DNA from 3 places in the Pseudomonas sp. A genome. Region 1 is predicted to be linked to each of the others. Evidence: riboswitches for the same ligand, from Rfam matches in the RefSeq annotation. Region 1 holds a riboswitch; each other region holds the start of a gene.

Region 1 (4,455 bases):
GCCGAGCCGGGATGGCGGCGATGGTGCGGGGCAATGCCATTGGTGCGCTGGGAGTGATTGCATTCTACCTGGCGATGGCGGGGTTGCTGGAACGATTGGGGGTTGCCGTGACCATCGGCCTCGCCATGGGCCTGGCAGTGGCACTGACCGTCGCGTTGGCGGCGGCGCTGCGCCGGGTACCGACCGATTGACCAGTGATTCGAACAGGTCCCGGGTTTGATCCATCCTCCCTGGGGCCAGCCCCTCCAGCGAAATATCGACTAGCCTGAATGCTCCTGTTGCCAACCTGACAAGGTGAAGACGATGAGCATGATGGACTGGGACGCCTACCGTAAGCAGTTGATGGCCGGCATCGGCGATCTCAAGCAACTCTCACCCGATACCGTGGCCGGCTACGCGACCGCCAGCGGCGCCGGGGCCAAGACCAATCACCTGGACGCCAAGACCCGTGAGCTGATCTCATTGGCCGTCGCCGTCACCACCCGCTGCGACGGCTGCATTGCCGTGCATTCGCAGCAGGCGGTCAAGCACGGCGCCACCCGCGAGGAGATCGCCGAGGCCCTGGGCGTGGCGGTGGCAATGAACGCCGGCGCCGCGCTGGTCTACTCGGCCAGGGCGCTGGACGCCGTGGGCAAGACTGGCGCCTGAAACTTCATGGCGCCGCCGCCCTTGCGCGACGGCGCCGCGACACCCAGACTTGGCGGTTCAGCCCGTGCAGGAACCACCATGATCCAGATCCGCCCCATGACCCCGGAAGACTTCGAACGCTTCTGGCCGACCTTCCAGGCCATTGTCCAGGCCCGCCAGACCTACGCCTTCGACCCGGCCCTGGACGTCGACCAGGCGCGTCGGTTGTGGCTGGAAACCCCGTTGCGCACCCTGGTGGCCGAGGACGACGGCGTGCTGCTCGGCTCCTACTTCCTCAAGGCCAATGCCGCCGGCCCCGGCGGGCATGTCGGCAACTGCGGCTACATGGTCTGCGAGCAGGCCCGCGGCCGGGGCGTGGCCAGGCTGATGTGCGAGCACTCGCAGAAGCTGGCGCGCCAGGAGGGCTTCCTGGCCCTGCAGTTCAATTCGGTGGTGGCCAGCAACGAGGTGGCGGTGGCGCTGTGGCACAAGCTCGGCTTCGAGACCGTCGGCCGCCTGCCCAGGGCTTACCGCCATGCCGAGCTGGGCCTGGTGGACTGCCTGGTGATGTACAAGTGGCTGGCAGACGAGCCGGTGGTGGAAAAGCCGGCGCTGCTGATCGGACGCAAGAATATCGAGGCGCGGGTTTCGCGTCGGCGCGGGCGCTGAACCCATCGCGGGGCAAGCCCGCTCCCACGATCCGATTGCCTGGAGCTGCCAGGGTATCGCCGTGGGAGCGGGCTTGCCCCGCGATCAGCGACAACGCAATTGCAGCTAACCCATTGCCCCACCAGATATTTTCCTGCCACCCAGGCGATTGACTCGCCACCCGTTCGATGGTCAGATGCGCGCCAGTTTCAGGTGTCCTGCGCCGCCGCGCGCAGGGTGAAACGGGAAGCCGGTGCGTCGTTGTCACGACAAGTCCGGCGCTGCCCCCGCAACGGTAAGCGAGCGAATCCTTCGACAGACCACTGTGCGCACGCATGGGAAGGTGAAGGCTTCATGCTCCTCGCAAGCCCGGAGACCGGCCTGAGGCTTCACTTGGCAACCCGCGGTGGGCGGGCGCAGGCCGGTATCCGCGCGCGCCTGCGTGCGCGCTTCGCCGTTGCGTGTTTTCCACCGGGATCCATTCCTTCCTGCAGCAGTGGAACGACATGTCCCGATTCAACAAGCTTCACACCCTGGCGGCCTGCCTGGCCGTGTCCCTGCCAGCACTGGCCGACGACCATGAAGTGGCGCCCCTCACCCTGCCCTCCACGGCGATCACCGACACCCGCGAGCCACAGGTCATCGACCTGGCCACGCCAACCCCGGCCGGCTCGCGCCTGAACCTCAGCGCCCTGGACACCCCGGCCAGCACCAGCAGCCTGACCGAGGCGCAGATCCAGCAGCGCAACAACCTCACCGTGCAGGACGCCGTGACCCGCTCGCCGGGCCTGACCTTCATCGGCACACCGGGCGACGGCGGTACCGGCCTGTCGGCCCGGGGCTTCACCGGGCAGAGTTCGGTGATGACCCTGTTCGACGGCTCGCGCCTGTACGCCGGCGCCGGCACCCTGACCTTTCCGGTCGACCCGTGGATGGTCGAGCGCATCGACGTGGTCCGCGGCCCCGCCTCGGTGCTGTACGGCGAAGGCGCCACCGGCGCGGTGGTCAACGTGGTGCCGAAGAAGCCGTACGCCGGTGACATCCGCAACCACCTGCGCCTGGGCTACGGCTCCTGGGACCGCCAGCAACTGGGCCTGGACAGCGGCGGCAGCCTGAGCGAGCGGCTGAGCTACCGCGTGACCCTCAACCAGCAGGCCGGCAACGGCTGGGTCGACCGCACCGACTCGCGCAGCCTGGCGCTCAGCGCCGCCCTGCGCTTCGATGCCAGCGACGACCTGAGCTTCACCCTCGCCCACGAACGCGGCGATGCGCAACCAGCCAACTACTACGGCACCCCGCTGATCGACGGGCACCTGCGCAGCAGCGTGCGCCGCAAGAACTACAACGTCAGCAACGACGAACAGCGCTACCACGACGAGTGGACGCGCCTGACCACCGACTGGACCCTCAGCGACAGTGTCAGCGCCAGCAACCAGCTGTACTACATCAAGAGCCGCCGCCAGTGGCGCAACGCCGAGTCCTACGCCTGGGACGCCGCCAACGGCGTAATCCAGCGCGGCAGCTTCCTCGAGATTCGCCATAACCAGGAGCAGCTCGGCGATCGCCAGAGCTTCACCTTCGACCATGGCCTGTTCGGCCTGGCCAACAAGACCGTGGTCGGCGCCGAATACAACCGCATCCGCTTCAACGTCGACAGCAACTCGCCCTACAGCGATGGCAGCAGCGACCCGCTCGACCCGTGGCATCCGGCTCCGGGCGGTTTCCACAGCCTCAGCCCGACCCGCGCGCAGACGCTGTCCAAGGTCGACACCTTCGCCCTGTTCGCCGAAAACCGCACCCAGCTGAGCGACCGTCTCGCACTGGTCACCGGCATCCGCCGCGACCAGAACCACATCGACCGTGACGACTTGGTCAACAACGCCCGCAGCGACCGCAGCCTGCAAGGCGGCAACTGGCGCGCCGGGCTGGTGTACGCGCTCACCGACGACCTGTCGCTGTACGGGCAGTACTCCACCAGCGAGGACGGCGTCGGCGACCTGCTCACCCAGCGCCCGAACAAGCGCCTGGAGCTGACCGAAGCGAAGCAGACCGAGATCGGCCTCAAGCAACGTTTCTGGGATACCCGTGGCGAGTGGACGCTGGCGGCCTATCACATCGTCAAGAAGAAACTGCCGGTGTACAACCCGCTCACCCACGACAGCCAGCAGGCCGGCCAGCAGACCTCCGACGGCCTGGAGGCCAGCCTGGAACTGGCGCTGGGCAACCAGTGGCAGCTCTCGGCCAATGCCGCTTTGGTGCGGGCCAAGTACGACGATTTCCTCGAGGAAGGCAACAACGGCACGGTGCACGACCGCGCCGGCAACCGCCCGCAGGATGTGCCGCGGCGCACCGCCAACCTGTGGCTGAGCAAGGGATTCGGCCAGGCCGTGGATGCCGGTATCGGCCTGCGCTATGTGGATGAGCGCTACTCCAGCGCGGCCAACGACCAGCGCGTGCCGGGTTACACGGTGGTCGACGCCAACCTGGGCTGGCAGGTGCTGCCCGATGTGCGCCTGGGCCTGCAGTTGAACAACCTGTTCGACCGCCAGTACGCCCAGTCCAGCTTCAGCGGCGAGCAATGGCTGCTGGGCGCGCCGCGCTCGTATTTCGCCACGGTCGACTACAGCTTCTGAGGCAGGTACAGCCCACTCGGGGTTCAAAACGTAAATCTCCGATCTGACTGGGGCAGCGTGGGAGCGGGCTTGCCCCGCGATGCTTCGCCAACCTGGGCCGACGTCATCGCGGGGCAAGCCCGCTCCCACGCTGTTCCTGCAAAGCCTCGGCGCCTGCGCCTGTCGCGCGGCGCTTGATCGGCGCCGCGCCAGGTGCTCGACTTAGCGCTACGCCTCCGTCACAAGCAGCGCGCCATGACCGACATCCCGCAGATCCCCACCCCGCCCGTGCACGCCCTGGATCAGCCGCGCACCCTGCTGTTCCTCGCCTACCCGCAGATGGGCCTGCTCGACCTCACCGGCGCGCAGACGGTGTTCTGGGCCGCGACCAAGGCCCGTACCGCGCGTGGCCTGTCGGGCTATCGCCTGGTCACTGCCAGCCTCGAAGGCGGCTTGGTGCCCACCGCAGAAGGCCTGTCGATAGGCACCGAACCGTTGGCACCCTGGTTGTGCGAGCCGTTTGACACCCTGGTGGTGCCCGGCGCACCGGAGATCGTCCACACCCTCC
Region 2 (4,455 bases), 2.0 Mb from region 1:
AGGCGATCGGCTTGGCCAGGGCGGCGGTTTCCTGCAGGGCTGCTGTCAGGTCGAGGCGGGCGATGCGTGGCCAGCGCTGGCCGGCGTGCAGGTACAGCGACTCCTCGGCGCTGCTGATCGACAGGTCGCAGCGCCCATCGCGCTCGCCCTCGTCGCGCTGCTTCTTGCTCATGTGCCGTTCCAACGCCACCAGCTCACCCTGCCAGGCGGCCGCGGCGAGCAGGCCGACGTTGGCGGCGGTGCCGTGCCAGTAGGGTGCCTCGTTGTCGCCCTGCAGCTGGTTGAAGCGGTCGATGCAGTCGACCCAGCGTTCCAGGGCCGGGCGCAGGAACTCCAGGCGCGGGTTGTTGATGATCAGGCCTTGCATGCTGCGCTCTCCTTGTCATTGTGATCGAGGTCAGCCGATAAAATGGTGGCTATGTGATATCACTGCTTTGAGTGTGGCACAAGCTGGCGGATCGGCCATTGATCCAGGCCAGATCGGCCCTCGTTCGATTGACGCTCCCGATTCAACCCTCTAACCTTCGCGGCGTGTTTCAGGTGCCCTGCGAGCCGCGGTTCGGCAGGGTGAAACTGGGAAGCCGGTGGGCGCCAGCAGGCGCGAGCCCGGCGCTGCCCCCGCAACGGTAGATGAGTCGACGGTTACGCAAGGCCACTGGATTTCCAAGTCCGGGAAGGCGCGTGGCCAGGGCCTGCGCCCGCTCATGAGCCCGGAGACCGGCCTGTCACTGCCAAACGGCATCACGGAGGGTGATGCGCGGTGCGATGTGGCCGTTGCCATGCCCCCTGCGCGCTCCTCGTCTGCCTGCCTTTTATCTGTCGCCGCCGCCGCGACAGCCTGCGGAGACCCCTGATGAGCGAATCCATCGAACGCGACGAACGTCACCTGGCGCGCATGCAGCGCAAGAAGGCGATCATCGACGAGCGCATCGCCAATTCCCCCAACGAATGCGGCCTGCTGCTGGTGCTGACCGGCAATGGCAAGGGCAAGAGCAGCTCGGCCTTCGGCATGCTCGCCCGCGCCCTGGGCCACGGCATGCAATGCGGCGTGGTGCAGTTCATCAAGGGCCGCAACAGTACCGGCGAGGAGCTGTTCTTCCGTCGTTTCCCCGAGCAGGTGCGCTACCACGTGATGGGCGAGGGCTTTACCTGGGAAACCCAGGACCGCCAGCGTGACATTGCCGCCGCCGAGGCAGCCTGGGCGGTGTCGCGGCAGTTGCTGCAGGACTCGTCGATCCAGTTCGTCGTGCTCGATGAGCTGAATATCGCCCTCAAACATGGCTACCTGGACCTCGATCAGGTGCTTTCGGATATCCAGGCCCGTCCACCGATGCAGCATGTGATCGTCACCGGTCGCGCCGCCAAGCCGGAAATGATCGAACTGGCCGACACCGTCACCGAGATGGGCATGCTCAAGCACGCCTTCCAGGCCGGTATCCGCGCGCAGAAGGGCGTCGAACTGTGAGTGAGTCGCGCCAGTGTCCCGCCGTGCTGATCGCGGCCCCGGCCTCGGGCCAAGGCAAGACCACGGTCACCGCCGCCCTGGCTCGCCTGCACCGCAACCTCGGGCGTAAGGTGCGGGTGTTCAAGTGCGGGCCTGACTTTCTCGATCCGATGATCCTGGAGCGCGCCAGCGGCGCGCCGGTCTACCAGCTCGACCTGTGGATGATTGGCGCCGAGGAAAGTCGTCGCCTGTTGTGGGAAGCGGCGGGCGAGGCCGACCTGATCCTGATCGAAGGCGTGATGGGCCTGTTCGACGGTACCCCGTCAAGCGCCGACCTGGCACGCCACTTCGGCGTGCCGGTGCTGGCGGTGATCGACGGCACGGCCATGGCCCAGACCTTCGGCGCCCTGGCCCTGGGCCTGGCGCGCTACCAGCCCGACCTGCCGTTCGCCGGGGTGCTGGCCAACCGGGTCGGCAGCCTGCGCCATGCGCAACTGCTCGAAGGCAGCCTGACCGAAGGCCTGCGCTGGTACGGCGGGTTGTCCCGCGAGCGCGGCATCGAGCTGCCCAGCCGCCACCTCGGCCTGGTCCAGGCCAGCGAGTTGAACGATCTGGATGCTCGACTGGACGCTGCCGCCGAAGCGCTCGGTGCCAGCTGCGATGCCGCGTTGCCGCCACCGGTCAGTTTTGCCGGGCCTGAGCCGGTGAGCGTGACCTCGTCGCTGACCGGGGTGCGCATCGGCGTGGCCCGCGACGAAGCCTTTGCGTTCACCTACGGTGCCAACCTCGACCTGCTGCGCGGCCTCGGTGCGCAGCTGGAGTTCTTCTCGCCGGTGCATGATCGCGAGCTTCCCGTGGTGGACAGCCTCTACCTGCCCGGCGGCTACCCTGAGCTGCATCACCAGGCCCTGGCCGCCAACGCGCCGATGCTGGAGGCGATCCGCGCCCATCATGCCGCCGGCAAGCCGCTGCTGGCCGAGTGCGGTGGCATGCTCTACCTGCTCGACGCACTGACCGACGTGGCGGGCGAGCGCGCCGCGCTGCTGGGCCTGCTGCCGGGCGAGGCAACCATGCAGAAGCGCCTGGCGGCCCTGGCCCTGCAGGCGGTCGAACTGCCTGAAGGCACCCTGCGTGGCCACACCTACCACCATTCGCTGACCAGCACCGAGCTGGCGCCGATCGCCCGTGGCCTGAGCCCCAACGGTGGGCGGGGCAACGAGGCGGTCTATCGCCTGGGGCGCCTGACCGCCTCCTACGTGCACTTCTATTTCCCCTCCAACCCCGATGCGGCGGCGGCGCTGCTGCGACCATGAGCCGACACGCCTACAGTGAAGCCGAACGCCAGGCCATCTACCGGGCCATTGGCGAACGCCGCGACATGCGCCATTTCGCCGGGGGCGAGGTGGCCCCCGAGTTGCTCGGGCGCCTGCTCGCCGCCGCCCATCAGGCACCCAGCGTGGGCCTGATGCAGCCGTGGCGCTTCATCCGTATCAGCCAGCGTGCATTGCGCGAGCGGATCCAGGCGCTGGTGGAGCAGGAGCGGGTACGCACCGCCGAGGCCCTGGGCGAGCGCTCCGATGAATTCATGAAGCTCAAGGTCGAAGGCATCAACGACTGCGCCGAAGTGCTGGTGGCGGCGTTGATGGACAAGCGCGAGGCGCACGTCTTCGGTCGCCGCACCTTGCCCGAGATGGACCTGGCCTCGCTGGCCTGCGCCATCCAGAACCTGTGGCTGGCGGCGCGTGCCGAAGGGCTGGGCATGGGCTGGGTGTCGCTGTTCGACCCCGAGGCCCTGGCCGAGCTGCTGGGCATGCCCGCCGGCGCCAAGCCCATGGCGGTGCTGTGCCTGGGGCCGGTGACCGAGTTCTATCCGGCACCGATGTTGGTACTGGAAGACTGGGCCGAGCAACGACCGTTGAGCGAGATGCTGTACGAAAACCATTGGGGAGAGCGTCCATGAGCGTGGCCTTGCTGACCGTGGCGGGCGTGGCCCTGGATGCGCTGCTGGGCGAGCCGCGTCGACGTCATCCGCTGGTGGGTTTCGGCAACTTCGCCTCGCGCCTGGAACAACGTTTCAACGCCGGCGGGCGCGGCTGGCGCAGCCATGGCGTTACCGCGTGGTTCCTGGCCGTGGTGCCGCTGACTCTGCTGGCGCTGATCCTGTCGTGGCTGCCGTATATCGGCTGGCTGGTGGATGTGCTGGCGCTGTACTGCGCCTTGGGCCTGCGCAGCCTGGGCGAGCATGTGCTGCCGGTGGCCCAGGCGCTGCGCCAGGGCGACCTGGCCGAGGCGCGGCGGCGCGTCGGTTACCTGGTCAGCCGCGAGACCCGCGAGCTGGACGAGCCCGCCGTGGCCCGGGCGGCTACCGAGTCGGTGTTGGAGAACGGCAGCGACGCGGTGTTCGCCGCGCTGTTCTGGTTCGTCGTGGCCGGCGCGCCGGGGGTGGTGCTGTATCGCCTGAGCAATACCCTGGACGCGATGTGGGGCTATCGTAACGAGCGCTTCGAGCGCTTTGGCTGGTGCGCGGCGCGCATCGACGATGGCCTGAACTATATTCCCGCCAGGCTGGTGGCGCTGACCTATGCGCTGCTGGGCAAGACCCGCCTGGCCCTGGCCTGCTGGCGCAGCCAGGCGCCGCTGTGGGACAGCCCGAACGCCGGCCCGGTGATGGCGACGGGGGCCGGTGCGCTGGGCGTGGAGCTGGGCGGCCCGGCGGTGTATCACGGCGAGTTGCACGAACGGCCGCGCCTGGGTGAAGGGCCAATGGCCGACGCCGATGCCATCGAGCGCGGCTGGAGCCTGGTGCAGCGCGGCGTGTGGCTGTGGGTGCTGTTGATCTGCGTGGGAGCCTATATGAATGCTTGAACACGGTGGCCGCCTGCTGCGGGCGGTGAAACAGTACGCCATCCCTCGGGAGCAGTGGCTCGACCTGTCCAGCGGTATCGCGCCATGGCCTTACCCGATACCGCCGATTCCGCTGGAGGCCTGGGCCCGCCTGCCGGAGACCGAGG
Region 3 (4,455 bases), 540 kb from region 1:
TGCAGCTCGCGGTCGATATGATGGGTCTTGACCAGTTCAAGGATGTCCCGTTGCAGCTCGCGGGCGCGGCGCGGATCGAGCAACTGCGCCTCGTAGTATTCGTCGGCCAATTGCTCCAGGTGGCGCAGCGGGCCGTAGGTCTCGGCACGGGTCAGCGGCGGCATCAGGTGGTCGATGATCACCGCCTGGGTGCGGCGCTTGGCCTGGGCGCCCTCGCCCGGGTCGTTGACGATGAACGGGTAGATGTTGGGCAACGGGCCGAGCAAGGCATCCGGCCAGCACTCGGCGGACAGGCCCACGCCCTTGCCCGGCAGCCATTCCAGGTTGCCGTGCTTGCCCACATGGATCACCGCGTCGGCGGCATAGCCGTTGCGCAGCCAGAAGTGGAACGCCAGGTAGCCATGGGGCGGCACCAGGTCCGGGTCGTGGTACACCGCGCTGTGGTCCACCTGATAGCCCCGCGCCGGCTGTATGCCGACGAAGGTCAGGCCGTAGCGCAGGCCGGCGACCATCATGCGCCCACTGCGGAACATCGGATCCTGCTCGGGCGGCCCCCAGCGCTCCAGCACGGCGCGTTGGTTGGCCTCGGGCAAGGCGGCAAAGGCGCGCTGGTAGTCGGCCAGGGCCAGGCTCTGGGCGCAGGGGCGCTGGTCGAGGTGGTCAAGGTCGTTGGTAACCCCGCCGAGCAGTTGGTGAATCAGCTCGGTGCCGCTGTCGGGCAGCCCGGCCACCGGGTAATCCTGCGCTTGCAGGGCCCTGAGGATATTGAGCGCCGCGCCCGGCGTGTCCAGGCCGACGCCATTGCCGATGCGCCCGTCGCGGGTCGGGTAGTTGGCCAGCACCAGGGCCACGCGCTTTTCCTGGTTGTCCAGACGCGCCAGGGTCACCCAGCGCCGTGCCAGTTCGGCGACGAAGTCCATGCGCTCGGGATGGGCCCGGTAGCAGACCACATCGGCCTGGCTGCGCTCGCTGCGCCAGGCCAGGTCCTTGAAACTCACCGGCCGGGTGATGATGCGCCCGTCAAGTTCCGGCAGGGCGATGTGCATCGCCAGGTCGCGAGCGCCCAGGCCCTGTTCGCTCTGCTCCCAGCCAGGCTGGTTGTCCTGGGCGCAGATGGCCTGCAGCACCGGTACATCGCGGCGCAGCGGGCGCAGGTTGGGTTGCTCGGGGCTGGACAGGGCGAAACCTGTGGTGTTGATCACCACTTCGGCCTGCACCTCATCGAGCCAGGCCTCGACCTGGTCCAGGCAGGCGCGCTCCTTCAGGCTGGCCACGGCGATGGGCAATGGGTTCAGACCGCAGGCCTGCAGGCGCTGGCAGAACACATCGATGAACGCGGTGTTGGCCGCCTGCAGGTGCGAACGGTAGAACAGCAACGGCGCCACCGGATGCTCGGGGTTCCACTCGGCGTACCAGTCCTCGGGACAAGCCGTGCCCTTGGCTGGATGATAGACCGCCGTGCGCGGCAAGGGCTGTGGCTCGTCCCACGGGTAATCGCGCCCCAGCCACTGGCTGGCCAGGCAGTTGAACAGGTTCACCGCGTTGGCCTTGCCGCCCTGGCGCAGGAAGTGCCAGAGGCGTTCGGCCTGTTCGCCGCGAACCGTGCCCAGGTCGGTGAGCTCAGGGTCGGGGCGGTCGTCGCCGGGCACCAGGATCAGCTGTACCCCTCGCCCCGCCAGTTCGACCAGTTGCTCGACACCATAGCGCCAGTAACCGACACCGCCATGCAGTGATATCAGGATCACCTTGGCATGGCGCAGCACCTGGTCGATATACAAGTCGACCGAGGCGTGGTTCTGCACCTGCATCGGGTTGGCCAGGCGCACGCTGGGGAAATCCGCCGGCAACTGCTCGGCGGTTTCGGCGAGCAGCGCCAGGTGTGAATCGCCGCTGCAGAGGATCACCAGGTCGGCGGGGGTCTGGCCGAGATCGGCGATGCTGTCGTCCGGCACGAAGCCGCCGGGCTGGGTCCGCAGCAGGTGCATGGATCAGGCGCCCAGGGCCTGGCGCAGGCGCGCTTCCAGCTGCGCCGCGTCGAGATCCTGGCCGATCAGCACCAGGCGGGTGATCCGGGGCTCGTCGCTGCGCCAGGCACGGTCGAAATGCTTGTCGAAGCGGGTGCCCACACCCTGGATCAGCTGGCGCATCGGCTTGCCGGGGATGGCGGCGAAGCCCTTGGCGCGCAGGATGCCGAACTCGGTGACCAGCTGGGTCAGGGCATCGAGCAGCAGGCTCTCGTCGGCCTCGGGCAGGTCGATGGAGATCGAGTCGAAGGCGTCGTGGTCATGGTCGTCATGGTCATCGCCGTCGTGATGCGAGTCGTGATGGGTACGGCGACCGTCGATATGCGCCTCGGACTCGGCGCCCACGCCCAGCAACACTTCCAGCGGCAGGCGGCCGCTGCTGGCCTCGATCACCTTGACCGCCGGCGGCAGTTCCTCGGCCACCTCGGCACGGACCTTGGCCAGGCCCTCGGCGTCGATCAGGTCGGCTTTGTTCAGCACCACCAGATCGGCGCTGGCCAGCTGGTCGGCGAACAATTCATGGAGCGGCGACTCATGGTCGAGGTTCGGGTCGAGCTTGCGCTGGGCGTCGACCTGGTCCGGGTAGGCAGCGAAGGTGCCGGCGGCCACGGCCGGGCTGTCGACCACGGTGATCACCGCGTCGACGGTGCAAGCGTTGCGGATTTCCGGCCACTGGAAGGCCTGTACCAGCGGTTTGGGCAAGGCCAGGCCGCTGGTTTCGATAAGGATGTGGTCGAGGTCGCCGCGCCGGGCCACCAACTCGCGCATCACCGGGAAGAATTCTTCCTGCACGGTGCAGCACAGGCAACCGTTGGCCAGTTCGTAGACGCGGCCATTGGCCTCTTCCTCTGTGCAACCGATGCTGCACTGCTTGAGGATCTCGCCGTCGATGCCCAGCTCGCCGAATTCGTTGACGATCACCGCGATGCGGCGGCCCTGGGCGTTGTCGAGCATATGGCGCAGCAAGGTGGTCTTGCCTGAGCCGAGGAAGCCGGTGACGATGGTGACGGGAAGCTTGGCCAGTGTTTTCATGTCGCGATGCCCTTGGCAGCAATGGCGCGGGCATGCAGGACGACAGCCACGGCCATGCCGGCCTGGCGCGTTCGCCACCGGATCACCCCGCCCGGTTGAAAGTCGAAAACGTCACGAGGCAGGTCTCCTGGCTTGCACCGCTGCGGCTCGCTGGCCGGTGGGCCGGCGCCTTCCCGCGCGCCTGCGCAGTGGCTGTGCCGAACCCTTCAGTGCTTACAGTTGCGGGGGCAGCCGCGGCTTGTACCGCGTTCCCGTCTTAGCTCGGGCCAACGCCCGAGAACCTCGCAGCGGCAAGGCTACGCAGTGCCTGCCTGGCGGTCAACCGCCGCGGCGATTGACGCGGGCCCGGCCCCGTGATTTGCTAGCGCATTGCGTTCAGGTGCCCCCACGGGGGTGAAACGGGAAACCGGTGCGTCGCGTCTCCATTCCAGGAGCCGACAAGGCCGGTGCTGCCCCCGCAACGGTAAGCGAGAGAAGCGTCCGGACCACTGTGCCAGCCTCAAGGCATGGGAAGGTGACGCCATGGAAGGAGCCTTGCTCCACCTCGCGAGCCCGGAGACCGGCCTGACGAGCTCACAGTACACCCCGCGGTGGGCGGGCGTCGTCGTATCACTCGGGCCAGCCGTGCCCGGGGTCGTCGCGCATGCCCGTTGCCACAACAAAAGCAGCAGAGGAACGCGTCATGCCCATCACCAGCGCCAAACACAGTATCGCCACCCCCGTCAGCCTCAGCCAGCGACTGATCGTCGCGGTCGGCGCCAGCCTGCTGGGGCTGTGCCTGGTGTACTTCGCCGGTTTCTCGCACATCGAGGCGGTGCACAATGCCGCCCACGACACCCGCCACAGTGCCGCCTTCCCTTGCCACTGAGTAAATCCGCATGATTACGCGCATCGCCCGTACCGCGGGTTTCAGCGGCCTGCTCGCGGCCCTGTTGCTGACCCTGCTGCAAAGCTTCTGGGTCGCCCCACTGATTCTCCAGGCGGAAACCTACGAATCCACTGCCCCGGTCGCCGAACAGCATGAGCACGGCGACGCCGCAGCGCCCCATGAGCATGAACACAGTGCCGAGGCCTGGGCGCCGGAGGACGGCTGGCAGCGCGTGCTGTCCACTACTGGCGGCAACCTGGTGGTCGCCGTCGGTTTTGCCCTGATCCTGGTCGCCCTCTACAGCCTGCGCGAACCGAACCGCGTGGCCACCGGCGCACTGTGGGGCCTGGCCGGCTTCGCCGTGTTCTGCCTGGCACCGACCCTGGGCCTGCCACCGGAACTGCCCGGCACCGCCGCCGCCGACCTTGGCCAGCGCCAGACCTGGTGGATCGGCACCGCCGCAGCCACCGCCGCCGGCCTGGCGCTGCTGGTGTTCGCCCGGCACTGGTTGTTCAAGGTGCTTGGTGTGGC

What was found. Region 1 has a riboswitch for cobalamin ahead of AC0MAZ_RS19155 (TonB-dependent receptor). Riboswitches for the same ligand answer to the same signal wherever they lie in the genome.
Region 2: linked by a shared signal. The riboswitch ahead of cobO (cob(I)yrinic acid a,c-diamide adenosyltransferase) and the one ahead of AC0MAZ_RS19155 (TonB-dependent receptor) in region 1 are both predicted to bind cobalamin.
Region 3: linked by a shared signal. The riboswitch ahead of cobW (cobalamin biosynthesis protein CobW) and the one ahead of AC0MAZ_RS19155 (TonB-dependent receptor) in region 1 are both predicted to bind cobalamin.

Annotation. Positions count from the first base shown of each region.
Region 1 covers NZ_CM149873.1:4,324,166-4,328,620, forward strand. Annotated here, with positions in the region: gene AC0MAZ_RS19140 (hypothetical protein) at 1-191, shown strand, start outside; gene AC0MAZ_RS19145 (carboxymuconolactone decarboxylase family protein) at 304-648, shown strand; gene AC0MAZ_RS19150 (GNAT family N-acetyltransferase) at 727-1,296, shown strand; cobalamin riboswitch at 1,470-1,674, shown strand; gene AC0MAZ_RS19155 (TonB-dependent receptor) at 1,782-3,908, shown strand; gene AC0MAZ_RS19160 (GlxA family transcriptional regulator) at 4,143-4,455, shown strand, end outside.
Region 2 covers NZ_CM149873.1:2,283,281-2,287,735, forward strand. Annotated here, with positions in the region: gene AC0MAZ_RS10320 (hypothetical protein) at 1-367, opposite strand, end outside; cobalamin riboswitch at 522-740, shown strand; gene cobO (cob(I)yrinic acid a,c-diamide adenosyltransferase) at 854-1,465, shown strand; gene AC0MAZ_RS10330 (cobyrinate a,c-diamide synthase) at 1,462-2,757, shown strand; gene bluB (5,6-dimethylbenzimidazole synthase) at 2,754-3,404, shown strand; gene cbiB (adenosylcobinamide-phosphate synthase CbiB) at 3,401-4,309, shown strand; gene cobD (threonine-phosphate decarboxylase CobD) at 4,302-4,455, shown strand, end outside.
Region 3 covers NZ_CM149873.1:3,786,453-3,790,907, forward strand. Annotated here, with positions in the region: gene cobN (cobaltochelatase subunit CobN) at 1-1,985, opposite strand, end outside; gene cobW (cobalamin biosynthesis protein CobW) at 1,989-3,056, opposite strand; cobalamin riboswitch at 3,157-3,356, opposite strand; cobalamin riboswitch at 3,416-3,638, shown strand; gene AC0MAZ_RS16970 (CbtB domain-containing protein) at 3,739-3,924, shown strand; gene AC0MAZ_RS16975 (CbtA family protein) at 3,935-4,455, shown strand, end outside.